Regions from separate parts of the Rhizobium sp. A22-96 genome, predicted to be linked through region 4. Evidence: riboswitches for the same ligand, from Rfam matches in the RefSeq annotation. Region 4 holds a riboswitch; each other region holds the start of a gene.

Region 1 (6,036 bases), on a different contig from region 4:
CGGGTTGAAGCGCGGCCGTCCCTTGGTTTCGTAGATCCGGGTGATGGCAGCCGGGTTGGTGGCATCGGCTGCAAGGCCGTAGACCGTCTCCGTTGGCAACCCGATCGGCAGACCCTCGGCAAGCGTTGCCGAGGCGACATCTATCGCCGTTTGCGGGTGTTCGAGAATGTCTATGTGTCGTGCCATGGCCTGCCCGTTTGCAGTTCAGGCCGTTCTTATGCTTTTCGAGTTTTCGGATCAATGATCAAAGCTGGCGAATGATGTCGCGAAGCTGTTCGTTGCGGGCGCCGAGCAAGAGGACGTTACGGACGGCGATCTGCGGATCGTGCGTGTGGAACAGCACGCCGTTGCCGCGAATGTCGCGATTGATCGTCAGCTTCTTGTCTTCCGCCTCCTTGCCCGGATGGATGGCGACGGCGAAATACATCCGCGAATATTTCAGGCTGATATCCTCGAAGAAATTCTCTTCCTGGCCGATGCGGGCAAAGAAGTTCGCGATGTAGAAGGCCCAGTTCACCTCTTCATATCGAGCGAATTGCGTGCGCGCCGCTGTTACGTGGCAATAGCCGAGATGCGGCGTGTCCTTCAGCGTGTGATGAAAGATGAGCTTCGGAAAACGAATCGACTTATGAAAGCCGTTGAGCCGGTCATGGGTCATTTCCCCGGCATTCCGCAGCTTCTGCGCGGTCTGCTCGGCGACTTCCTGGTGGGTCATGTATCGCCGCTCTTCGGCAAGCCAATGCGGCCTGTCGCGGTTGATACGACCGGTGCGCAGGAATTCGCTATGCCCCGTTGTCGATACCGCCGGTATCGGTTCGGGGTCGGCGGGCTTCCCAGCGTCGAAATATCTGAGTTTGGCCATGCCGGGTCTCGCTATAGAGGTCTGGAGACTGCATGATAACTAGTCTTGCTTGAGCCGGGCTTAACGACGCCGGTTGCAAATCCCCAGGGAGGCCAAAACACATGCCCGGAATTACCGATCTTAAGCTGCTGCTTTCCGGCATGAAACCGAATCTCGTCGAGGGCGAGTTCGTCTATTGCACCGTTCCATCGTCGACATTGGCCGATCATATTCATCTGGAGCCGATCGGTTTTTTCCGGGAAGGGGAGGGCGTGACCCTGATCCTGCCGCTGGAGGCCGCGCGGCAGGCCGGGTTTCCGATTGCGCCCGCAATGCGCATGATCACGCTCGATGTCCATTCCTCGCTGGAGGCTATCGGCCTCACCGCGGCGTTCGCTACAGCCTTGGGAAATGCGGGCATCAGCGCCAATGTCGTCGCGGCCTATTACCACGATCATATCTTCGTTCCGGCTGCTGATGCTGACCGTGCAATGGCGGCGCTGCAGGCACTTTCGGCGTCGCAAGCGACCCCTTGATTATCGGAGATCAACCGCATTGTCGCAATCAGGATAAAGCGTCATCAAGAGGAGGCAAAATAGCGACGATCTCCATGTCTGCCGATAATCGATAAGAGATTGAATTGCCTTCCTATATTGCCCATCCCTACGACCGTCTTGCTGTTCCGTTTCATCTGTCGCCAATTTCGAAGCCGATGTCGCATTGTAGCGCAGCGGCTGACGGGGCCGAGAGTTATGATGTTATCAATCTCAAGGTGCCGTCTGCTAGGGAGACGGAGAATTGGGAAGCCGGTCAAAATCCGGCGCTGCCCCCGCAACGGTGGTGGAGTGAGGCATGGCGAATAAAGCCACTGGGTCGGCCGACCTGGGAAGGTGCCATGGGGTTCTGGAAACAGGGCCGCTCCAGAGCCCGGAAACCAGCCTTGGGGAAATTCGGTTTACTGACCGCGGCGGGCGGTCGGGACATTGCTTCAGGCCGCTCCCAAACGGCCTTGCATGTCCTTCGTCCGTTTCCCGGTAACGCGCAAGGATAGGCAAATGGATATCAGCAGCAATGTTTTGCGGCAATTGAAGAACCGCCGCGAGGGCTTCAGCCTCGAGCAGCCTTTCTATATCGATCAGGATTACTTCAAGCTCGATATGGAAATGATCTACTATCGCGACTGGCTGTTCATCGGCCATGACTGCGAAGTGCCGCGCGCGGGCAATTATTTCACCGTCCAGATCGGCGATTATCCTGTCGTCATCGTCCGTGGTCGCGATCAGGTCATCCGCGCCTTCCACAACAGCTGTCGCCATCGCGGCTCACGCGTCTGCACGACAGAGCGCGGCTCGTCGGCAAAGCTCGTCTGCCCCTATCACCAGTGGACCTACGAGCTGGACGGCTCGCTGCTGTTCGCCCGTCAGATGGCCGAGGACTTCGACAAGACCCAGTATTCGCTGAAGCCGGTCCATTGCGAAAGCGTCGGCGGCTACATCTTCATCTGTCTGGCAAAGAACGCTCCGGACTTCGCGCCCGTCCGCGCCACGATCGAGCCCTATATGGCGCCGCATCGCATGAGTGAGGCCAAGGTTGCCTTCCAGAGCACCATTATCGAAAAGGGCAACTGGAAGCTCGTTTGGGAAAACAATCGCGAGTGCTACCACTGCGCCGCCAACCATCCTGAACTCTGCCGCACGTTTTCGGAAGCACCGACGGTCAGCGGCGTGCAGGGGGCGATGAGCGATCCGGTGATCACCGCTCATTGGGAGCGCTGCGAAGCCGCCGGCCTGCCGAGCGAATTCAAGATCTCGCCTGATGGCCAGTTCCGCGCCGCCCGCATGCCGCTCATCGAAGGGGCCGAAAGCTACACCATGTCCGGCCAGAACGCCGTCAAGCGGCCGCTCTCGCCCGATGTGACGATCAACGGCATCGGCACCATGCTGCTGTTCCATTATCCGACGACATGGAACCACCTGCTTGGCGACCACGCGATTTCCTTCCGCGTCCTTCCGCTCAATGCCGAGGAGACCGCCGTCACCACCAAATGGCTGGTGCACAAGGATGCCGTCGAAGGCGTCGACTACGATCTCGAGGAACTGACCCACGTCTGGACCGAGACCAACGACCAGGATCGCCGCATCGTCGAGGAGAATGCTTTCGGCATTCACTCGCCGGCCTATGAGCCCGGTCCTTATTCGGAACTCCACGAGGGCGGCGTCATGCAGTTCGTCGAATGGTATTCGAATTTCATGATCAACCGGCTGCAGGGCGATCAGGCCAAGCTGTCGGCGGTTGCCTGAGTATGAACATGACCGTCTCCCTTAGCCATCGACACCTCGATCAGATGCAGCCCTGGAGCGACAGGCAGCATCTGCTCGAATGCCTCTCCGTCACGCCCGAAGCGCCCGATGTGATGACCTTCACATTCCGGTCCGACAAGGACAACTGGTTCCGCTATCTGCCGGGCCAGTTCGTGACGCTGGAGCTGCCGACGGCGCCGGAGCCGGTCATGCGCACCTATACGCTGTCCTCGACGCCATCGCGGCCCTTCTCGGTCGCGGTGACGGTCAAGGCGCAGAAGGACAGCATCGGCACGCGCTGGATGTTCGAGAACCTCAAGCCGGGCATGCGCATCAAGGCTTTCGGTCCTCTCGGCGATTTCACGCACGTCCGCCATCCCGGCGATAAATACCTCTTCGTCTCCGCCGGTTCCGGCGTGACGCCGATGATGGCCATGACCCGTTACATGGCCGACACCGCGCCATTGTCCGACATCACTTTCGTCAATTGCTCGCGCAGCCCGACCGACATCATCTTCCGCTCGGAGCTGGAATATCTCGCCCGCTTCATGCCGAACCTCAATCTCGGCCTGATCGTCGAGGGCTGTGGCCGCACCGATCTCTGGTCGGGGCTGAAGGGCCGCATCGACAAGGCCAAGATCGGCCTGCTGGCGCCTGATTTCATGGATCGCACGATCTTCTGCTGCGGCCCGGAAGTCTTCATGGATGCCGTCCGTTCCATGTTGGAAGCGCACGGCTTCGACATGAAGCGCTACCATCAGGAAAGCTTCCAGCCGGCAAATGCGGCGACGCCGCTTGCTGAAGTTACCGACGATGCCTCGACGGACGCTGCGACCACGATCCGCTTCACCATGGCCGGCAAGGACGTGGTTTGTGCGGCCGGGCAAACCGTGCTTCAGGCCGCGCGCGGCGCCGGCGTGCGGATCGGCGCTGCCTGCGAATCGGGCCTCTGCGGCACCTGTCGTGTCATGAAGCTTTCGGGCGAGGTCGAGATGAGCCACAATGGCGGCATCCTCGATGACGAGATCGAGGAAGGCTATATCCTGGCCTGCTGCTCGCGCCCGAAGACGGATGTTCAGGTCGAAGCCTAATAATCCTGGTAATTCAGTTCATTGATCTCCACCGGCTCGGGTCGGCGGGTAGCAGCCGTGACGACCGGATCGACCATCAGCGAGACAAGCGTCTGTAGCGGCCCGTTGCACAGCGGTCCCTGGGCGATCGTCAGGTCGGGGGCAGGCAGTGGTTTGGCGGGCAGCAAATCGCCCTGCGGCCAGATCTTGGCGAGTTGCACGCTGGTCATCGGCACAACATTGACGTCGATGTCCGTCAGCGTGCCCGGAACGCGGTAGGGGCAGCTCTTGTCGGAACAATTGTCCGATGAGGCAAACTGCCAGATGGCGTAATTATCCCAGTTGCCGAGCGGGAAGGTGCCCTTCAGATCCGGCTTGTAGCGCGCGTACCAGAGCGGCAGCCGCGACAGCAGCGGATAGATATCGCGGTGATCGGCGATATAGCGCGCGGTGTTGTGATTGACGTAGAGGATCGGATAACGTCCGGTCCTGACCTTGATGTGTGCGACAAAGACCTGCGCATCATCAAGCGACATGAAACGCGTGGGATCCATGCCGTCAATGTCGAGCACCATCAGCTCGTCCGGCTGTGGATCGGCATAATCGAGAAAATGATTGGCCTGATCGATCGGATTGCCCGGTCGCCCCAGATGATAGGCGCCCCATAACAGGCCATTCGTCTTCGCCAGCATCCGGCGGGTCTGATAGAGTTCGCGCGTGACGGCATATTTGCGCCACATGGTCTTGCAGTGGGCGAAGGTGTCACCGGCATGGTCGCCGGTACAACTGAAGCTCTCGGGCAGGCCGTCGGAGGCCTTGGAGATGAAGGCGGCGATCCGCTTGTCCTGCAGGAACGCAGTCCAGTCGATGGTATTCAGTTCATAGGCATCGACGATGAGGGCATTTTGGGGGTCCGTCCAAGGCTGGTTTTCGCCGGCCGAAGGCTTCGTGGCCGGCCCCAACAGGGCCAGTACGGTCAGGAAGCTGCAAATCAGGCTGTGGCTGTGCCGGGACCCTTTCATGAAATAATAGTAAGGATTGCTGGTTAATCTTGGGTTAAGGATCGGTTCACTATACATTCATCGTGGAGCCCTCGCATAACTCCTTAAATTGGTAGGGATTTAAGGAACAGAATAAGGTGTTGCCGCGTTTCTTGTTGTCTATTCGGACATGCTGCGAAGCAGGGCGCTTAATCCTGCGAAAGAAGCATGCCCGACATCAAACGCTATACGCTTGAGCACAAGACAAACCAGCGAATGGAGATAAGAATGCTTGGTTTCCGTGCGAGAATTGCGACCATCGCTATTTCGGCCGCTGTCACCCTGACGAGCTTCACGCCGTCCTTTGCCATTCAGATGCCTGCTGCGCCGATCGCACCTGTGGAGAAATCCACGCTTGGCAATGTCGAGCAGGTTCAATGGCGGGGCTATCACGGCGGCTATTATCGCCGCGGCTGGTATGGCGGCTATCGCGGCTATTCGGGTTATCGCCATGGCTATCGTTACCATGATGGCTACTGGTTCCCGCTGGCCGCCTTCGGTGCCGGCGCGCTCATCGGCGGGGCGATTGCCAGCCAGCCTCGCTACTATGCGGCCCCGCCTCCGTCCGGCGGCATCAATCCGCGCCACGTCGAATGGTGCTCGGATCGTTATCGCTCCTATCGGGCTTACGACAACACGTTCCAGCCCAACCAGGGCCCGCGCCGTCAGTGCTACTCGCCCTATTATTGAGCGACACGCCAAAAATCATCGACACAGCCGCCCGTTATCCGGGCGGCTTTTTTGTGCCGGCGTCAGAGAATGTTGACCCGCTTGAGCAGCCACCA
Region 2 (6,036 bases), 800 kb from region 4:
AAGGCTGCGAATGCCCTGCCCCGCGTCGTGCTGGCACCCATTTTCGCCCTTTGGTTCGGCCTCGGCATCTGGTCCAAGGTGGCGCTCGGCATCACGCTGGTCTTCTTCATCGTCTTTTTCAACGTCTACCAGGGCGTCAAGGAAGTCAGCCAGCCTGTCTTGTCCAATGCGCGGATGCTTGGCATGAACGAGCGCCAGTTGCTGCGCCATGTCTACCTGCCCTCGGCATTGTCCTGGGTATTTTCAAGCCTGCATACCTCGGTCGGTTTTGCCGTCGTCGGTGCTGTTGTCGGCGAATATCTGGGCTCGGCTGCCGGCCTCGGCTACCTGATCCAGCAGGCGGAAGGCGTTTTCGACGTGACGGGCGTCTTTGCCGGCATGGTCGTGCTGACGGCCTTCGTCCTAATCGTCGATTGGCTGGTGACCGTGGCCGAACGCCGGCTACTCGCCTGGCGCGGCCAGTAGAACACATAGTATGAGGAAATGGAGGAGGACGACATGGAACGCAGGACATTTCTGATCGCAACGGCAAGCCTCGGCATCGGGGCTTCGCTCGGCGGCATTCTGCCGGCGGCGGCACAGGATGCCAAACCGGAGAAGCCCGATCTTCTGATCGGCGTCGGCGGCAAGCCGCTGCTCTACTATCTGCCGCTGACGATCGCCGAGCGAAAGGGCTTCTTCAAGGAAGAGGGCCTGAACGTCACCATCAATGATTTCGCCGGCGGCTCGAAGTCGCTGGAAGGCCTGATCGGCGGTTCGCTCGATGTGGTGGCCGGCGCCTATGAACACACGATCCGCATGCAGAACAAGGGACAGGACATCGTCGCGATCTGCAATCTCGGCCGTTTCCCCGGGATCGTCATCGCCGTGCGCAAGGAGCTTGCCGGCGAGATCAAGTCCATGGCCGATATGAAGGGCCGCAAGATCGGCGTGACCGCACCCGGCTCATCGACGGCGCTGATGTTCCAATATGCCATGCTGAAGAACGGGCTGAAAGTCGACGACGCGTCGCTGATCGGCGTCGGGGGCGGCGCCGGAGCGGTCGCGGCGGTCAAGAGCGGGCAGATCGACGGGCTCTCCCATCTCGATCCGGTCATCGCGCAATTGCAGTATGACGGCGATATCACCGTGCTGCTTGATACCCGCACCGAAGCCGGCACGCGCGCGCTCTTCGGAGGTCCCAATCCAGCCGCCACCGTTTATATCAAGCGCGAGTTTGCCGTGGCCAATCCGATAACGACGCAACGGACGGTCAATGCCTTCATGAAGGCGCTGAAATGGCTCGGGACGGCGAGCCCCGAGGATGTCGCCGGCGTCGTGCCAGAGGAATATCTGCTCGGCAATCGCGACCTCTATATGCAAGCCTTCAAGAATTCGAAGGAAATGTATTCGCCTGACGGCATGGTCACGAAGGAAGGCTATGATTCGATGATGGGCGTCCTGAAGACGCTCGATCCGGAACTCGCCAATATCGATGTGCCTTTCGAGAAGACATTCGATCCGACCTTTGCCAAGGCCGCAAAGACCTGATCGAAACGGCATCGAATGCAGATAAGTTGAGAGCCGACTCAAGCGAGCCGGCTCTCAATCTCTGGCGGAATGCCTTAGGCGATGAGGGCTCGTTCCTCAGCCCTGGCATGTTCCTGCCGCAGGCTGCGGGCGGCTTGAACCATGTTGACGAGTGCCGGCTTCACCTCTTCCCATTTGCGGGTCTTCAATCCGCAATCCGGATTGACCCATAGCTGGCCATCCTGAAGACGCCTGCGCGCCAGCGACAAAAGATCGGTCATCTCGCTGACGTCTGGAATGCGCGGCGAGTGGATGTCGTAGACGCCGGGGCCGATCTCGTTCGGATATTTGAAGTTCCTGAACGCATCGAGAAGTTCCATCTTCGAGCGAGACGTCTCGATGGAGATGACGTCGGCATCCATCGCGGCAATGGCGATGATGATGTCGTTGAACTCCGAGTAGCACATATGCGTATGGACCTGCGTCCCATCCGCAACACCGCTTGAGCACAAGCGGAAGCTCTCGACTGCCCAATCGAGATAGGCCTGCTTGTCCTTGTGTCTGAGCGGAAGACCCTCGCGAAGGGCTGCCTCGTCGATCTGGATCATCCTGGCACCGGCCTTTTCCAGATCGACGACCTCGTCACGGATCGCAAGCGCAATCTGTCGGCACGTTTCGCTGCGGGCGATGTCGTCCCGAACGAAGGACCAATTGAGGATGGTGACCGGTCCGGTCAACATGCCCTTCACCGGCTTCTGCGTCAGCGATTGGGAATATTCCCACCAGCGAACGGTCATCGGGTCCGGCCGGGAGACGTCACCGAAGATGATCGGCGGACGCACATAGCGTGAACCATAGCTCTGCACCCATGCATGCTGGGTGAAGGCAAAGCCCGACAATTGCTCGCCGAAATACTGCACCATGTCGTTGCGTTCGAATTCGCCATGGACCAGCACGTCGAGGCCGATTTCTTCCTGCCAACGGATTGTGGCTTCGGTCTCCTTGCGCAGGAAGGCCTCGTAGTCGACATAGCTGAGCGTGCCCTTTGCATGGGCAGAACGAGCCTTCCGAACCTCCGGCGTCTGCGGGAAGGAGCCGATCGTCGTCGTCGGGAAGAGCGGCAGCTTGATCGTTTCCGCTTGCACCGACCGACGCTGCACAAACGCGCTCTTGCGCTGCTTCATGGCGGCATCGACCCCGGCAAGGCGGCCGCGTACCAACGGGTCGATTACCTTCGGTGATGAGGCCCGTGCAGCGATAGCCCTGGATGCGACGGCGACTTCCACTGAAACGGCAGCCTTTCCTTCGGCAAGACCACGGCCGAGCGTCGCAAGCTCACCGAGCTTTTGCGTGGCAAATGCCAGCCAGCTCTTCAGGTCGCTATCGAGCGCCGTCTCAAGCTCCAGATCGATCGGAACATGCAGCAGCGAGCAAGATGCTGCCACTTCGACGCCGTCGATACTACGCGCCGTGGCAACAGGCTGAAGGCGGTTGATGATCGCAGCCAGATCCGCCCTCCAGATGTTGCGGCCATCGATGATGCCGAGCGACAGAACCTGATCCTTGCGAACGGCCTTCACGACATCATCGAGCTGACCTGGCGCACGCGTCAGATCGACATGGACACCGGCAACCGGCAGCTCGGTGATAGCAGCCAGATTGTCGGCAAGACCGCCGAAATAGGTTGTCAGCATGATCTTCTGATCCGGCGCCGCCTCGGTCAACGCCTTGTAGGCGACCGAGAAGGCATGGCGCTCGCCCTCGGTCAGATCGAGAACGGCGATCGGCTCATCGATCTGCACCCAGTCGGCACCGGCAGCGCTCAGCCGGCGCAGCAATTCCTCGTAGACCGGAAGCAGTTTCGGCAGCAGGCCCAGCGGCTTGAAGGTTGCCGAGCGAGCCTTGGCGAGTTTCAGGAAGGTGACCGGTCCGAGAATGACCGGGCGGGTGTGAATGCCGAGCGCCTTTGCCTCGAGGAAGTGATCGACGGGCTTTTGCGTGGTGAGCGCAAAAGCCTGATCTTCTGAAACCTCGGGCACCATGTAGTGATAGTTGGTGTCGAACCACTTGGTCATTTCAAGCGCCTGCACACCATGGCCATGATGCGTATGGCCGCAATCGGCATGGCCATCGCCTTGGCTGCCGCGCGCCATGGCGAAGTAGGTCGACAATGAAACGTCGCCGCCCTTCCAGCCGTATACGGAAGGAATGGCACCGACCATGACGGCGGTGTCGAGGACATGATCGTAGAATGAGAAATCGTTGGAAGGGATACGGGTGATCCCGCTGTCGCGCTGAAGCGACCAGTTTTCAGCCCGGAGCTTCCTGGCGGTTTCGATGAGTTCGCTCTCGGGAATCTTTCCGGACCAGTAGGCTTCGAGCGCGAATTTCAGTTCGCGATGGCGACCGATACGCGGAAAGCCAAGAGAAGCGACTGGGACAGTTTTGGTTGGCATAGTCATACCCCATTGGTTGTGGGGGCATGGGTCAAGCGGACGCGTGCGGACAAGGCCAATATCGGCCAGCCACAGCAACCACCGGGACACCCCGCCCGTGGACGTTATTTTGTTGTGGCAGGTCTCCTGGCTTGCGGGTCGTCACCTTTGTCCGTCTTCCCAAGGCTCATCGCCTCAGTGACATGAATGGACATTGGCTCGCCGCTCACAGTTGCGGGGGCAGCCCCGGAATAGCCGATCTCTCAGCGCACCGGATTCCCTCTTAGCTCTGGAGCGAATGGAGTGCCCCAGAGAACCATAACGCTGGTGATTTCGCACCAAGCGCAGAAAATTGTCAATAGATATAAACAAATCTTTATATGTTTATTTGTCCTGACTGACTTCTCAAATCCAGCCGGCAGCTAATCCAGTTCATCGTGGCTGCGAGGTTGGTTCAAGGGCCGGCCTGACCGCATCCACTAAATTTCTTTGCGGAAAATGGGTGGGGGTCCATGGCCGCATGCAGGTCAGAATAAACCGCCGATAAACGAGGGTTCGAAGCTTGTTCCGCAGATTGGCATTCTTCCGCTGCGCCCTGGCAATAGGCCCGTGCGACTGGAGCTGAATGGCCGCAAAGCCCGCTGCCGACAATAGCGGGGTCAACTCTTCCGAACGCAGGCCGCTGCCAAAAGGCAAGGCCTCCATGATGCGAGAGTGGCGGCTGCTTAGCGCCCCATCATAATTTTGATCAGCGCCGACGAAGCGGTCAATCAGCGAAATCAGCAGCCTGGCAATCTGGCCGCTCGGCTTCGGCTTGGCCCAGTCGCCGTCGAAGATCACGAGGCGCCCGCCGGGCTTGAGTAGCCGAAGCCATTCCCTGAAGGTCTCTTCCGGCTGCGTCAGCGTCCAGACGAGATGCCGGCAGACGATCGCATCGTAGGCCGCATCCGGCTCCATAGTCTGTTCGGCATCGGCCAGCAGAAATCGAAGACGCGGCTTGCCTGCATGCTTCTTGCGCGCGACGGCCAGCATCGCTTCGGAAAAATCCAGCGCCGTCACCTCGTGACCGAGATCATGGATCAGCCGCGTCACCTCACCGGTGCCGCAGGCAAGCTCCAGAACACGCTTTGGCTGGGAGCCAAGCGCTGCGCGGATCGGCTTCTGCCAGGCGTCTGCCTCGGGGCCGGGTGCTATCCTGTGGCCGAAAGCAAGATCGAAGGTCTCCGACCGTTTCGACCAATAGTCCCTGATTTCTTCCTTGAGGTGGAAATTGGCACCGTCCATCAGATCAGCCCGCCATATATTGAATGTTGCAGCGGCCGTGGACGGCGGACTTCTGGACATGGGCGCGTACGCCGAAGACCCGCTCGATCAGCTCCTGCGTCAAGACTTCCTCCGGCGGTCCGGCAGCCACCACCTCACCCTTCTGCAGCACGGCGAGACTGTCGCAGAACATCGCCGCCAGATTGAGATCGTGCAACGCGACGATGGAGGTCACGTCGAGCTTGGAAACCAGGCCCAGAATGTCGAGCTGATGCTGGATATCGAGATGGTTCGTCGGCTCATCGAGCAGCAATTCGCTCGGGGTCTGTGCCAGCGCCCTGGCAATATGAACACGCTGCCGCTCGCCGCCGGACAGGGTCTGCCACAACTGCCCGGCTCGATCCCTCATGCCGACGCGGGCAAGCGCATCGAAGACCGCAATATCGTCGCCGGCGCTCCAGGAGGAAAGCGGGCCGCGATGCGGTGTACGCCCAAGACGAACGACATCGATGACGGTCACCTGCATGTCCGTGGTCGCCTGCTGCTCCACCAGCGCGACACGGCGGGCGATATCGCCACGAGAAATGGAGGCAATATCATCGCCACCGAGGCGGATGACGCCGCTCTTCACCTTCCGGAGCCGGCAGATCAGCCGCAGAAGGCTGGACTTGCCGGAACCGTTCGGCCCGAGGAGGCCGAGCACCTTTCCCTTTTCCACTGTCAGGCTGATGCCGTTGACGATCAGCGTGTTGCCGGCGGCAAAAGTCACCTTATCGACCGCGATGCTCATGCCGTCCTCCGGGCGCGATAGAGAATGATGGCGAAGGCC
Region 3 (6,036 bases), 800 kb from region 4:
GTGTTCGCGCCATCATCGACAATTCGGGATCGCACAAGCCGGCCGGCAGCGCGGAATCTCAGGCGGCAGCGCGCCTTGCCGTCTCGGCCGGGTCCGATGCCGTAAAGCGGATGCATTTCAAGACCCTGCAGCACAACAAGGTCTTCATCGTCAAGCGCGGCGACCAGCCGATCAAGGTGCTGTTCGGTTCCACCAATTTCAGTTATCGCGGCCTCTACATTCAGGCAAACAATGCGCTGGTGTTTCACTCCAGCGATGCGGCCGGATTGTTCGGCCGTGCTTTCGAACTGGCCTTTCAGGGGCTGGATGCGTTCCAGCAGGATAGTCTCAGCAGCAAGTGGAACCTGGTTCAGGCAGCCGGCATGCCGGCCGCGCATTTCTGCTTCTCGCCGCACAAATCAAGCGATCTGTCGCTCAGTCCCGTCGGGGCAGCCATCGATCAGGCTTCCTCCTCGGTCTTCTATGCCATCGCCTTCCTCAATCAGATTCGCTCAGGCCCGGTGCGTCAGGCGGTTGATCGGCTGATGGGCAAGGATGTGTTCAGCTACGGCATTTCCGACAAGGAGGGTGGGCTTGAAATCCGCAAGCCCGACGGCTCCGTCGGCCTGGTGGATTTCAACTATCTGGCAAGCCATGCGCCGGAACCCTTCAAGACTGAATGGAGCGGCGGCAGCGGCATCCATCAGCACGACAAGTTCGTCGTCACTGACTTCAACCTGCCAACGGCCAAGGTCTTTACAGGATCGTCCAACCTGTCCCCCAGTGGCGAAACAAATAATGGCGACAATCTCGTGATGATCGAGGACCAGCGGGTAGCGACATCCTATGCCATCGAAGCACTGCGAATCTTTGATCACCTTCATTTCCGCGCGGCGATGCAGAGTGCTGGTGCGCCCAACAGTTTGACGTTGGCACGGCCGCCGGCCGCCGGGCAGGATGCCTGGTTTCGGCGTTTTTATGCAGCTGGCTCCCAGGATGCGAAGGATCGTCTCCTCTTCTCGCATTGAAGGCGAAGCGATGCCATCAACAACGATCGCCGGTGCCGACTAAGGGTGTGATCCATGAACGATATCGATGCGATACCCCTTTCCACTGAGGGGGAAGCTGTTGACGCAGCCGATTTCCGGTGGGACGGCAACAGCTTCGAGGCTGGGATCGGCATTGCGGCTTCGGGCGGCGGCTTTCGCGCGATGCTGTTTCACGTCGGCGCCTTCATTCGGCTGGCAGAGCTTGGGCTGTTGCAACAGGCAAAACGCATCTCCAGCGTTTCGGGCGGCTCTATCGCCACAGGCTGGCTTGCCTGCGTGTGGCCGGACTTGGTGAAGGCCGATTTTGGCAATTTGAATGATGTCTTTGTCGGTCCCATGCTGGATTTTGCCCGCTCGCGGATCGATGTCATCGATGCGATTATCGGGCTTTTGCCTGGCACGTCCGCGGCAAAACAGGTCGAGAAATCCTACGACAAGCACCTGTTTCGCGGTCGCAGCCTTCAGGATCTCCCCGATCAGCCGCAATTCGTATTCTGCGCGACGAACCTGCAGACCGGGGTGCTTTGGCGTTTCTGCAAGGCCTATGCCGGCGACTATATTGTCGGACGGCTCGACCAGCCGGATTTTCCGCTGGCCAGAGCGGTCGCCTCCTCTTCGGCGTTTCCACCCTTTCTGTCGCCCATGGTTTTCAACTTCGCGGATGGCAGTTTCCAGGATTGGCCGACTGCGCCGCGCCGACCGGTGCCGTCGATCGGGGATTTTCGCAGGACCGTCATGTTGACGGACGGCGGCGTCTACGACAATCACGGCGTTGAGCCGCTGGTGAAGCGCTTCGCCACCCTCTTCGTCAGCGATGGTGGCGCGCCCTTCAGCCGAAATCCCAGGCTTTGCCGCAACTGGGTCAGTCAGCTTCGCCGGATTCTGGATGTAACCGACAACCAGGTAAGGGCGCTTCGCCGACGCGATCTGATCGGCCGTTTCAAGGCCAGTGATGCGTTTGCCGATGAGACGGCCTTGGTGACGGCGCAAGCCTATGCCCGCTTCGGTGCCTATTGGGGTATCGATACTGATCCCGCGAAACTTGTGCCTGAAGGGGCGTTGCCTTGTTCATCGGCCGCCGCGTCTTCCCTTGCCGCCACGCCCACCCGGCTCAGCAATCTTGGTGACGAGATTTCCGAGAGGCTGGTCAACTGGGGATATGCAATCTGCGATCGCAGTGTGCGCGCAAACTATGCTGGACCGACGCGGCCGGTCGCCGCGGTCTGGCCTTTTCCTAAAAGAGCGCTGGGATAGCCATGCTTGACCATTCAGCGGGAAGCTCCAGATAAGTTCTCACTGAAGCTATCCGTTCAACTTCGTCTTCCGCACAATTTGTGACCTCGAGCGCTGCAGATCGCAAGCCCGACTGTCGCAATGCGGACACGTATCACGTCAAAAGATCGGCTATCGCGATGCTAGTTATCTCCGGCTCACATTCGAACGATAGAGCGGCTTCTTCGAAGGATATGAGATTTCATAAACCATCTCGAAGCGATTGCGTGATATTCCGGTCTGACTTCGACTATGACCAGTGCGTGCCATTCGCTGCGGCTCCGCGCGAGGATTTGGGATGGTGATGGAAATTCAAACGCATTTGCCTTCCCTGGTACGCGTCCTGGGTCAGGTGGCCATTATTGTCTACGCCTATTCTTGGGTCATCCGGACGATCGAGCGCGGCGTTTTGAAATCCGTTGCCGTCGGCTTGCTCTTTGGCCTGGGTGGTATCCTGTCGATGAGCGACCCAATCCAATGGATGCCCGGCATCTTCCAGGATGGCCGTTCGATCCTGCTCGTTCTGACGCCGATCTATGGTGGTGTGGTTGGGACGGTGGTTGCGGCTGTCATGATGGGTGTGTTTCGCTTCCTGGTCGGCGGCATGGGAGCCGCTGGCGGTGTCGCGGGCATTCTGATCGTTGCGATCGTCGGGTATCTTCTAACGCTCGTGCCGCGGCAGTGGATCGGCACTGGGTGGAAGCGCTCAGCCCTGTTCGGCCTGGCGACGATGACTTCGCTTGTCGTTCTCGTCTTGCTGCCATGGCCGGTCGCGCGTGAGCTTCTCCTTTCGGCGACACTTCCGGTCACGATCGTCAATATCCTCGGCGTCGTGCTGCTGTCGGATTTACTCGAGCGCGAACGCTACCGCATTGGCATCCAGCGCGCGCTTGAGAACGAGGCCAGCCTCGATCCACTGACCAAGCTGCCAAATCGCCGCGTTTTGCAGCGGGAAGGCGATCGTTGCAGCAAGGAAGCCGGAACGAGGCGGATTCCCTTTTCGATCATCATGCTCGATATCGATCACTTCAAGAAGATCAACGACAACTGGGGTCATTCCTTCGGCGATACGGTCCTTGCACGGCTGGCGGATGTGATCCGGCAGACTGTACGCAAGACCGACATCGCCGCCCGCTACGGCGGCGAGGAGATCGTCGTGCTGTTGCCGAACACCGACATGAGGGCGGCCGGAAACCTTGCCGAGAAAATCCGCAACGACATCGAGACGACGGTCCTGATGTTCGAGCAGGAGACGATCCACGTCACTGTCAGCATCGGCATTGCCTGTTCTCATGAACCATCGGCCGACTTCAAGCATGTGCTCGAAGCAGCCGACAAGGCGCTCTATCGCGCAAAGGCAAGCGGGCGAAATCGCGTCGAGCTGGCTGAAACGGCGTAGAGCTGCCTTTGATAGCTCGCCGGTTTAGGCAATCGTCGGGCTGCTTTTGCGATTTTTCTAACATCCATTGGTTCTCGAGTGTCCTGCTTGACGGCGGACGGCAGTCCGGCGTAACTGGATGCGACGGTTCCCCGAGGAAGGCTTCGAGGGGATTAATAGGGAACACGGTGAGGACGACCCAAAAGGGACCTAGACCGTGGCTGCCCCCGCAACTGTAAGCGGATTGCCGATCATCCCGGGTGCGACCAGCCTGCTGGCCACCTCAGGTGGCTTCAGGGCCATGCCACTGCGAACACAAATCGCGGGAAGGCAGATGATCGTCAGACATTCGCGAGCCAGGAGACCTGCCGTCGATCACGATCCAATCAACCGGGCGGGGATGCCTGGAAAGGACAGAGAATGATTGACCTGAGCCTTCGATACTACCAGGCGTTTTTCGGCCTTGATTGCGGTCTTTGCAACCGGCGGCGGTCTGTCTGAGCGCTATTGCGCCGAGGCTGCCAGATTTTCCATTCTCATCGAGACCTTTCATGCGCCAATTTTTGACGACCATTACATTTGCACTTGGGCTTAGCGGGTTTGCTGCGTCCGCCTTCGCGTCGACGCAATATCCGCTGACCATCAACAATTGCGGCCAACAGGTCACCTTTCAGAAGGCTCCGACCAAGATCGTCTCCATCGGCCAGGGCATGACCGAGATCCTGCTGTCACTCGGCCTTGCCGACAAGATTGCGGGAACGGCCGTATGGGTCGGCCCGGTCTTGCCGCAATATGCCGAAGCCAATGCCAAGATCCCGCGTCTGGCCGACAATGATCCGAGCTTTGAGTCCGTGGTCGGCAAGGAACCGGATTTTGTCGGCGCTGAATTCGAGTGGCATATCGGCGCGCAAGGCGCGGTCGGCAAGCGCGAGCAGTTTTCCGAACTCGGCATCAACACCTATATCGCGCCGACCGACTGCGTCGCCAAGATCAATGCCGAAGGCGGTGACGGCGTGCGCAAGGAGCTGTTCACGATGGGCCTGATCTATCAGGAGATCGATGAACTCGCTGAGATCTTCGACGTTAAAGATCGCGGCGATGCGCTGGTCGCGCAGCTGAAGAAGCGCGAGGCCGATGCCGTCGCTTCGATCTCCGCTGCGCAGGCGAAGAACCTGCCGATCGTGTTCTGGTTTTCCAGCAAGGAAGTGAACGGTGACGCCTATATCGCCGGCAAGAATAGCGCGCCGGCCTATATTCTGAAGACGATCGGCGCGAAGAATGTCGTGACGACCGAGGAGGAATGGCCGCTTGTGGGATGGGAAACGATCGCGCAGGCAAATCCCGCCGTCATCGTCATCGCGACGATGGATCGCCGCCGCTACGCCGCCGATGACCCGAAGGTCAAGCTTGACTTCCTGCAGAAGGATCCGGTCACCAGCCAGCTCGATGCGGTCAAGAACAAGCATTTCGTCATGATGGATGCGCAGTCGATGAACCCGACCATCCGCACCATCGATGGCATCGAGACGCTGGCCAAGGGCATCAAGTCCTTCGGCCTGGCAGAGTAGAATGCGCCTGATTGCAGAACGGCGAGAAAGGTGGGCGCTCTTGGCGCTCACCGTGGCTGCGCTGGTGTTTCTGGCATTCATGATCAGCCTTGCGGTCTCGATCGGCGAGATTTCGATCCCGTTGTCGACGACCGCCAAGGCAGTTGCGAACCGGCTGCTCGGAACGGATTTCGAGCTTAGCCGGATTCATCAGGGCATCGTCTGGGACTATCGCCTGAGCCGGGCGCTCGTTGCCGCAAGCACCGGTGCATCGCTGGCCTTAAGTGGCGTGATCCTGCAGGCGTTGTTGCGCAATCCGCTTGCAGAACCCTATGTGCTCGGCATTTCGGCGGGTGCCTCCACGGGTGCCGTCTGCATCATGATCCTCGGGCTCGGCTACGGAATCCTCACTCTTTCCAGCGGCGCCTTCATTGGTGCGGTTGTGGCATTTCTGTTTGTCGGCCTGCTGGCAGCCGGTGTCGGCGGCACCAGCGAGCGCATCATTCTCTGTGGCGTCGCCGGCTCGCAGCTCTTCAATGCACTGACCTCCTATATCGTCACCACATCGGCCAATGCCGAGCAGGCGAGGGGCGTCATGTTCTGGCTGCTCGGCTCCATGAGCGGTGTGCGTTGGCCGGATGTCTATTTGTCCGGACCGATCGCCATTATCGGCTTTATCATCTGCATGGCGCATGTCCGCGTGCTCGACGCATTCGTCTTTGGAACCGATGCCGCGGCCTCGCTCGGCATAGCGGTGCGCCGCGCGCAGATCGTGCTGCTCGGAACGACGGCATTCATGACGGCGGCGGTG
Region 4 (6,036 bases):
CTTGCCCAAATGGGTATAGGAGAGGTCTTCGCTATATTCGCTGGCTTCGCTGACCTGCAGGATTTCCGAGCACAGATTGCTCATGGTGATGCGGCCGGCAACCGGGTTGGCACGGTTCACCGTGTCCTCGAACATGATGTAGGGATAGCCGCTCTCGAACTGGATCTCGGCGATCACCTGGAAGAAGTCGCGCGCCTTGATCTTCTTCTTGCGGATACGGCTGTCAGCCACCATCTCGCGGTACTTTTCGGTCACCGAAATTTCCGTGAACGGCACGCCATAGACCCGTTCCACGTCATAAGGCGAGAACAGATACATATCGTCGTTGTTCTTCGCGAGCTCGAAGGTGATGTCGGGAATGACCACCCCGAGCGACAGCGTCTTGATGCGGATCTTTTCGTCGGCATTCTCGCGCTTGGTATCGAGGAAGCGCATAATGTCAGGGTGATGGGCGTTGAGATAGACAGCACCCGCACCCTGCCGAGCACCAAGCTGGTTGGCGTAGGAGAAGGAGTCTTCGAGCAGTTTCATCACCGGGATGATACCGGAGGACTGGTTCTCGATGTGCTTGATCGGCGCACCGGCCTCGCGAATATTGGTGAGAGACAGCGCCACGCCACCACCGCGCTTGGAAAGCTGCAGGGCGGAATTGATGGCGCGGCCGATCGACTCCATGTTGTCTTCGACACGCAGCAGGAAGCAGGAAACCAGCTCGCCGCGCTGCTTCTTGCCGGCATTGAGGAAGGTCGGCGTCGCCGGCTGGAAGCGGCCGGAGATGATTTCGTCCACCATATCGTGGGCAAGCTGCTCATTGCCGCGCGCCAGCGCCAGCGCAACCATGCAGACGCGGTCTTCATAGCGCTCCAGATAGCGCTTACCGTCGAAAGTCTTCAGCGTGTAGCTGGTGTAATATTTAAAAGCGCCGAGGAACGTCGGAAAACGGAACTTCTTCGCGTAAGCGTGATCGAAGAGATCGCGCACGAAGTTGAACGAATATTGGTCCAGCACTTCCTGCTCGTAGTAGCCCTCGGTCACCAGATAATCGAGCTTTTCCCGCAAGTTATGGAAGAAGACGGTGTTCTGGTTGACGTGTTGCAGGAAATACTGCTTGGCCGCCATGCGGTCCTTGTCGAGCTGGATCTGCCCCTGCTCGTCATAGAGGTTCAGCATGGCGTTGAGGGCGTGATAGTCCAGTGCCGTTTCCGTGGCCTTCGCTGGCCGGTCGAGCGTTAGCGTGTCCAAAATCGTTCCAATCCGTGTCTGACATTCACGACATCATCGTCCGTACCCAGCAGCTCGAACCGGTAGAGGTAAGGCACCTGGCATTTGGTGGAGATGATGTCGCCGGCGATACCGAAGGTCGCCCCGAAGTTGCTGTTGCCCGCGGCAATGACCCCGCGGATGTTTGAACGGTTATCCGCATCATTGAGGAAGCGGATAACCTGCTTGGGCACGGCACCCTTGCCACCTTCACCACAATAGGTAGGGACAATGAGAACGTAAGGACGGGCCACTCGAAGCTCTTCTCCCGCATTGAGAGGAATGCGAGCGGCCGACAAGGCGAGCTTGGCAACGAAGCGATGGGTGTTCTCGGATCTGCTGGAGAAATAGACGATCTCGCCCACCGCCTGGTTCCTCAGGCGAGAGAGCTGATCATGTCAGGGCGGAAACCGGCCCAATGCTGCTCGCCGGCGATGACAACCGGTACCTGACGATAGCCGAGGCCCTGCACGAGCTCATAGGCTTCACTATCGGTGGACACGTCAATGATGGTGTAATCGATACCCTGGCGATCGAGAGCGCGGGTCGTCGCGGTGCATTGGACGCAGGCGGGCTTGCTGTAGACGGTAATGCTCATTGGATATCCTCGTATAGTGATAGGCGTGCAGATGCGTTCGGGCATTAGTCGATGCCCGTGTTGCAGGATGAAAAATGGAGACGGATGCGGTCGAAGACTGGCCGGTTAGAAGGCCGTCACTCGCGTAGCCGGTTATCGGTACTCAAAAACATGGACTTCACCCCGAAGTTATTCTTGCGGGATCTTCGCGGGAGCGAGGGTAACAGCAATCATGCCGCACAGATCCACGCTCGCCATCCGGACACCCCGCCCGTGGACGTTATGCTCGAGGCAGGTCTCCTGGCTCGCGGGTCGCAGCATTCAATCTCGCCTTCCCAAGACACAAGTGTCTCAGTGGCCATGTCGAACGAACGCTCGCCGCTCACAGTTGCGGGGGCAGCTCCGGCTTGGCAATCATCATGACCGCCGACCGAATTCCCGTCTTAGCCTCCAATCCTTGCGAATCGAAGGAACCTCGAACACTATATATAGTATATGAGGTTAAAATTGCGTCAACTGGTTCCGCGCGCCGCCACGGATTTCAATGTTGATAATTTGTGGATAGCACCACCAAACCCTGCATCTGCGGGGCTGGACAACTGCAGCGTTACTTTATAACAATTTATATGTAATGTTATTACATAAAGGATCATTCATGTCCCGCTCCAATCCCGGCACTCTCCTTGCGGCCTCGTCGCTGGCCTGCGCATTGCTGTTTCCATTTCCGTCCGTCGCAGATGAAGAAAGCAAGACGGAAAGCTGGAGGTTATTCATCGCCGATCATAGCTTACCCGTCGTCCATGTCGTAGACCTCGAGAGTGGCAAGGAAATCAGCCGCTTCGACATCGACGGATATGCCGCACTTTCGTTGAGCCAATCCGGCAGGACAGTCTTTGCCGTACAGGGCGAAAAGAATGTTGTGCACGCGCTAGACACCGGCATATCGCTTTCCGACCATGGAGAGCATCGTGATATCGAGCTTTCCGATCCGAAATTGCACTCGACGGTAATCAAGGGCGAAAAGCCTGGTCACGTTGTCACCCACGGCGACGATGTGGCGATCTTCTACGATCGCGGCGGTAAATTCGATCTCCTCTCGGAAGCCGACCTCACCAGGGACAAAGCCGACATCCGTGCATTCGGCACCACTGCCGCACATCACGGCGCTGCTGTCCCGATGGGCAACCATCTCCTGGTGTCAGTGCCGAACACGGCCGTCCCCGTCAAGGATGGCGAATTGCCACCGCGCCTGGGCCTGCGGGTGCTCGACCGCAAAGGCGAGCAGGTCGGACAGGTCGAAACCTGCACCGGCCTACATGGTGAGGCGACATCCGCCCGGCTGGTTGCCTTCGGTTGCGAGGAAGGCGTCCTCGTCGTTCGCCCCGGCGGTATTGACGGCCCGAAGATCGAGATGCTCGCCTATGGTTCCGATATGCCGAAAGGCAAGGTCTCGACCTTGCTCGGCGGCACGTCCATGCAATTCTTCCTGGGCAATTATGGGGAACGGAACATCGTCCTCATCGACCCCGATAACAAGGCCGAGCCCTACAAGCTGATCGAGTTGCCGACACGGCGTATCGACTTCGTGCTCGATGCGGCTGATCCACGCCATGCCTATGTCCTCACGGAAGACGGAAACCTGCATCGCATCGATGTGGTGGAAGGCGGCATCACGAAATCAGGGAGCGTGACTGAACCCTACAGCAAGGATGGCCATTGGCGCGATCCGCGACCACGCCTTGCCATGGCCGGCAATCTCATCGCCATTACCGATCCACGCCATAGCTTGGTGCGCTTGATCGACGGCGAGACGTTGAAGGAGATTCGCAGCATTCCCGTCGAGGGACAGCCCTTTGCAATTGTCGCGGCCGGCGGCTCCGGTGCAGTCCATTAAGGGCGGCGCGCAAGTAGTATCCACTCTATAAGAAGGGAGCCGGTCGCTCGGACCGGCTCTCCATTCCATCAAACAATGAGGAAATTCGAACCGGTGACCGCTTTAGGCGGTCCGCGCAGGAAACACGGCTTTCCAGGAAGCTTCCAAGCGACGCTTCAGCTCATATGACAGGGCACAGACTGCGAAGGTCGCAACCGCGATCGGTAGGAAAGACGATGCTGACAGCAGCCCTGCCCGATCCAGCTCATAGGCGATGAGCAACATGACCGTTTGGTGCAGCACATAATAGGTGAGAATTGCCTTGTTGAGATAACGGACAACGGCATTTTCGGACCTGCACCAAATTCTCGCATAGCCGAGAATCGCCACGATGGCACTCCATTGGAAGATGCCGCCGAACACTCTCCCCGTGGCCACACGCCAAATTTCGGGCGTATCCGACGGCAAGGCGGGAAAGAGCAATGTCAGACCGACCGCGCATACGACGGCCAGGATCATTGCCGGCCTTCGCATATGGACGATGGTATCCCAATAATCGTCGCGGCTTGTCATAATCGCGCCGAGCAGGAAGGACAGCAGGTAAGCGGCGTGGTTGTACCAATCGGTTACGATATCCAGCGTCGGCGGAAACGCCGGTCTCAGCAAAAGCTTGAGCAGAACGAAAAGCAAGGCCGGCATCATCAGCATCCAGCGACCCGATAGCCATACCGCCAAGCGATTTCCAACCGTAGACAACAGGTTTGGCCATATGGATACGGCAAGCGTTATCAGCGCGGTATAGAGCCACAGATAGGCCAAATACCACAGGTGCTGCAGGCCAATCAGCAATGCCTGCCCGCCATTCGGTAAGGAGACCGGAGTGAAGGTCGCATAGTGCCAGAGAAGATCTGTAAAGCTGATGTCGACGCCCTGATCGGCACGCAGCCACACGTACATCTGCGGAGGAATCAGGAACAGAAGACCCAAAACGAAGGGCATCAGCAACTGTCTCGTGCGCGCACTCCGCAAAGCGTCAGGAGAATGCCGCTTCAACAGCATACCTGTCACAGCGCCTGAAATAAGGAATAGCAAAGACATGCGCCAGGGATGTGTCCACAGATGGATCACGTCGAAGACCGGCGAACTGTCCGGCGCCTTCAGCAGAAAGGTCCTCGAATTATACATCAAGCTGACGTGATAGAGGATCAGCAGCATAAACGCTGCAACCCTGACGAAGTCCAGATCGTGTCTGCGCGGCATCCCCAACATGATTTAGCATTCTAGATTGCAACCCTTAATGGATTGCAAAAAGATCACTACAAAATCAGGCCGAGTAAATACCGATGGCACTGAGCGTGCCGATCGCCCCTAGCGCGAAAGCCCCAATCATCGTGACTTTGGCTCTTAGGTCGACCTCTGTTCGCGCGTGCCGATTATCCGATCACCACCATGCGGTGCTTGACAGCAAAATTTTGACCGCTTATTGATACGTATCACTAATACGTATAACTAAATGGATGACGATGAACAGCCGAGCAACGCAAAAAGATGTCGCAAAGGCTGCCGGGGTCTCTCAGGCCACCGTCTCCATGGTGCTGAGCGGCGGCGGCGCGTCCATTCCGGCGGAGACATGGGAGCGGATCACAAAGGCCGCGAAAGATCTCGGTTATGTCCCGAACCGCTTCGCGCAAGCTTTGAAAACCAGCCGTTCGATGACAATCGCCTGCATCGTGCCCGATATCACCAACCCGTTCTATCCGTCACTGATCCGCGGCATACAATCAATCGCCGACGGGCTGAATTACGATGTCATAACGGTCAACACCGACGGAACGCCGGAACGCGAGCGTCACTTTCTCGACTGGGCGCGGCAGGGAAGAGTGGACGGCGTGATCGGCGTCTTCTTCACCTTGAAGGCAAAGGACTTTAGTCCCCTGCTCGAAGCCGGCGTTCCCGTGGTACGCATTGAATCGTCGAAAAAACGCGGCGGAGGCATCCCCGTCGACGATATCTATGTCGACAGTCGCGCGGCGGCTCAGGCGGTGACGGAGTATCTGCTCTCCCTTGGGCACAAGCGCATCGCGCTTGTCGCCGGTCGCGGCGGTCCGCAGGCCCATCGGATCGAGGGGTATCGCACCGCGCTGGCCGGGTTCGGTCATCCCGACCATGTCGTCATCGACGACGAGTTTTCCGAAATGGGAGGCATTCGCGCGGCCGAGAGCATCCTCGAGGGCGATTTTCAGCCGACCGCGATCTTCGCCGCAAACGACCTGATGGCGATCGGCGTGATGCAATCCCTGCGCGAGCGCCGCATTCGGATCCCGGA

The links. A riboswitch is a leader RNA that binds a small molecule or an ion and turns the genes downstream of it on or off. The one in region 4 is predicted to bind cobalamin.
Region 1: another riboswitch for cobalamin. It lies ahead of ACQZ6F_RS13105 (aromatic ring-hydroxylating oxygenase subunit alpha); the one in region 4 lies ahead of nrdH (glutaredoxin-like protein NrdH).
Region 2: another riboswitch for cobalamin. It lies ahead of metE (5-methyltetrahydropteroyltriglutamate--homocysteine S-methyltransferase); the one in region 4 lies ahead of nrdH (glutaredoxin-like protein NrdH).
Region 3: another riboswitch for cobalamin. It lies ahead of ACQZ6F_RS06270 (ABC transporter substrate-binding protein); the one in region 4 lies ahead of nrdH (glutaredoxin-like protein NrdH).

Annotation. Positions count from the first base shown of each region.
Region 1 covers NZ_JBNWDQ010000003.1:80,118-86,153, forward strand. The annotation lists gene ACQZ6F_RS13090 (L-threonylcarbamoyladenylate synthase) at 1-186, opposite strand, end outside; gene ACQZ6F_RS13095 (DUF6656 family protein) at 245-862, opposite strand; gene ACQZ6F_RS13100 (ACT domain-containing protein) at 964-1,377, shown strand; cobalamin riboswitch at 1,595-1,798, shown strand; gene ACQZ6F_RS13105 (aromatic ring-hydroxylating oxygenase subunit alpha) at 1,897-3,141, shown strand; gene ACQZ6F_RS13110 (FAD-binding oxidoreductase) at 3,144-4,232, shown strand; gene ACQZ6F_RS13115 (glycoside hydrolase family 25 protein) at 4,229-5,233, opposite strand; gene ACQZ6F_RS13120 (BA14K family protein) at 5,480-5,941, shown strand; gene ACQZ6F_RS13125 (CorA family divalent cation transporter) at 6,004-6,036, opposite strand, start outside.
Region 2 covers NZ_JBNWDQ010000001.1:1,401,900-1,407,935, reverse strand. The annotation lists gene ACQZ6F_RS06300 (ABC transporter permease) at 1-465, shown strand, start outside; gene ACQZ6F_RS06295 (ABC transporter substrate-binding protein) at 499-1,530, shown strand; gene metE (5-methyltetrahydropteroyltriglutamate--homocysteine S-methyltransferase) at 1,605-3,965, opposite strand; cobalamin riboswitch at 4,065-4,280, opposite strand; gene ACQZ6F_RS06285 (class I SAM-dependent methyltransferase) at 4,377-5,228, opposite strand; gene ACQZ6F_RS06280 (ABC transporter ATP-binding protein) at 5,233-5,997, opposite strand; gene ACQZ6F_RS06275 (FecCD family ABC transporter permease) at 5,994-6,036, opposite strand, start outside.
Region 3 covers NZ_JBNWDQ010000001.1:1,395,658-1,401,693, forward strand. The annotation lists gene ACQZ6F_RS06255 (phospholipase D-like domain-containing protein) at 1-1,007, shown strand, start outside; gene ACQZ6F_RS06260 (patatin-like phospholipase family protein) at 1,062-2,282, shown strand; gene ACQZ6F_RS06265 (GGDEF domain-containing protein) at 2,605-3,699, shown strand; cobalamin riboswitch at 3,807-4,065, shown strand; gene ACQZ6F_RS06270 (ABC transporter substrate-binding protein) at 4,230-5,246, shown strand; gene ACQZ6F_RS06275 (FecCD family ABC transporter permease) at 5,248-6,036, shown strand, end outside.
Region 4 covers NZ_JBNWDQ010000001.1:600,423-606,458, forward strand. The annotation lists gene nrdE (class 1b ribonucleoside-diphosphate reductase subunit alpha) at 1-1,242, opposite strand, end outside; gene nrdI (class Ib ribonucleoside-diphosphate reductase assembly flavoprotein NrdI) at 1,230-1,625, opposite strand; gene nrdH (glutaredoxin-like protein NrdH) at 1,637-1,858, opposite strand; cobalamin riboswitch at 2,111-2,330, opposite strand; gene ACQZ6F_RS02710 (hypothetical protein) at 2,493-3,731, shown strand; gene ACQZ6F_RS02715 (acyltransferase family protein) at 3,834-4,979, opposite strand; gene ACQZ6F_RS02720 (LacI family DNA-binding transcriptional regulator) at 5,234-6,036, shown strand, end outside.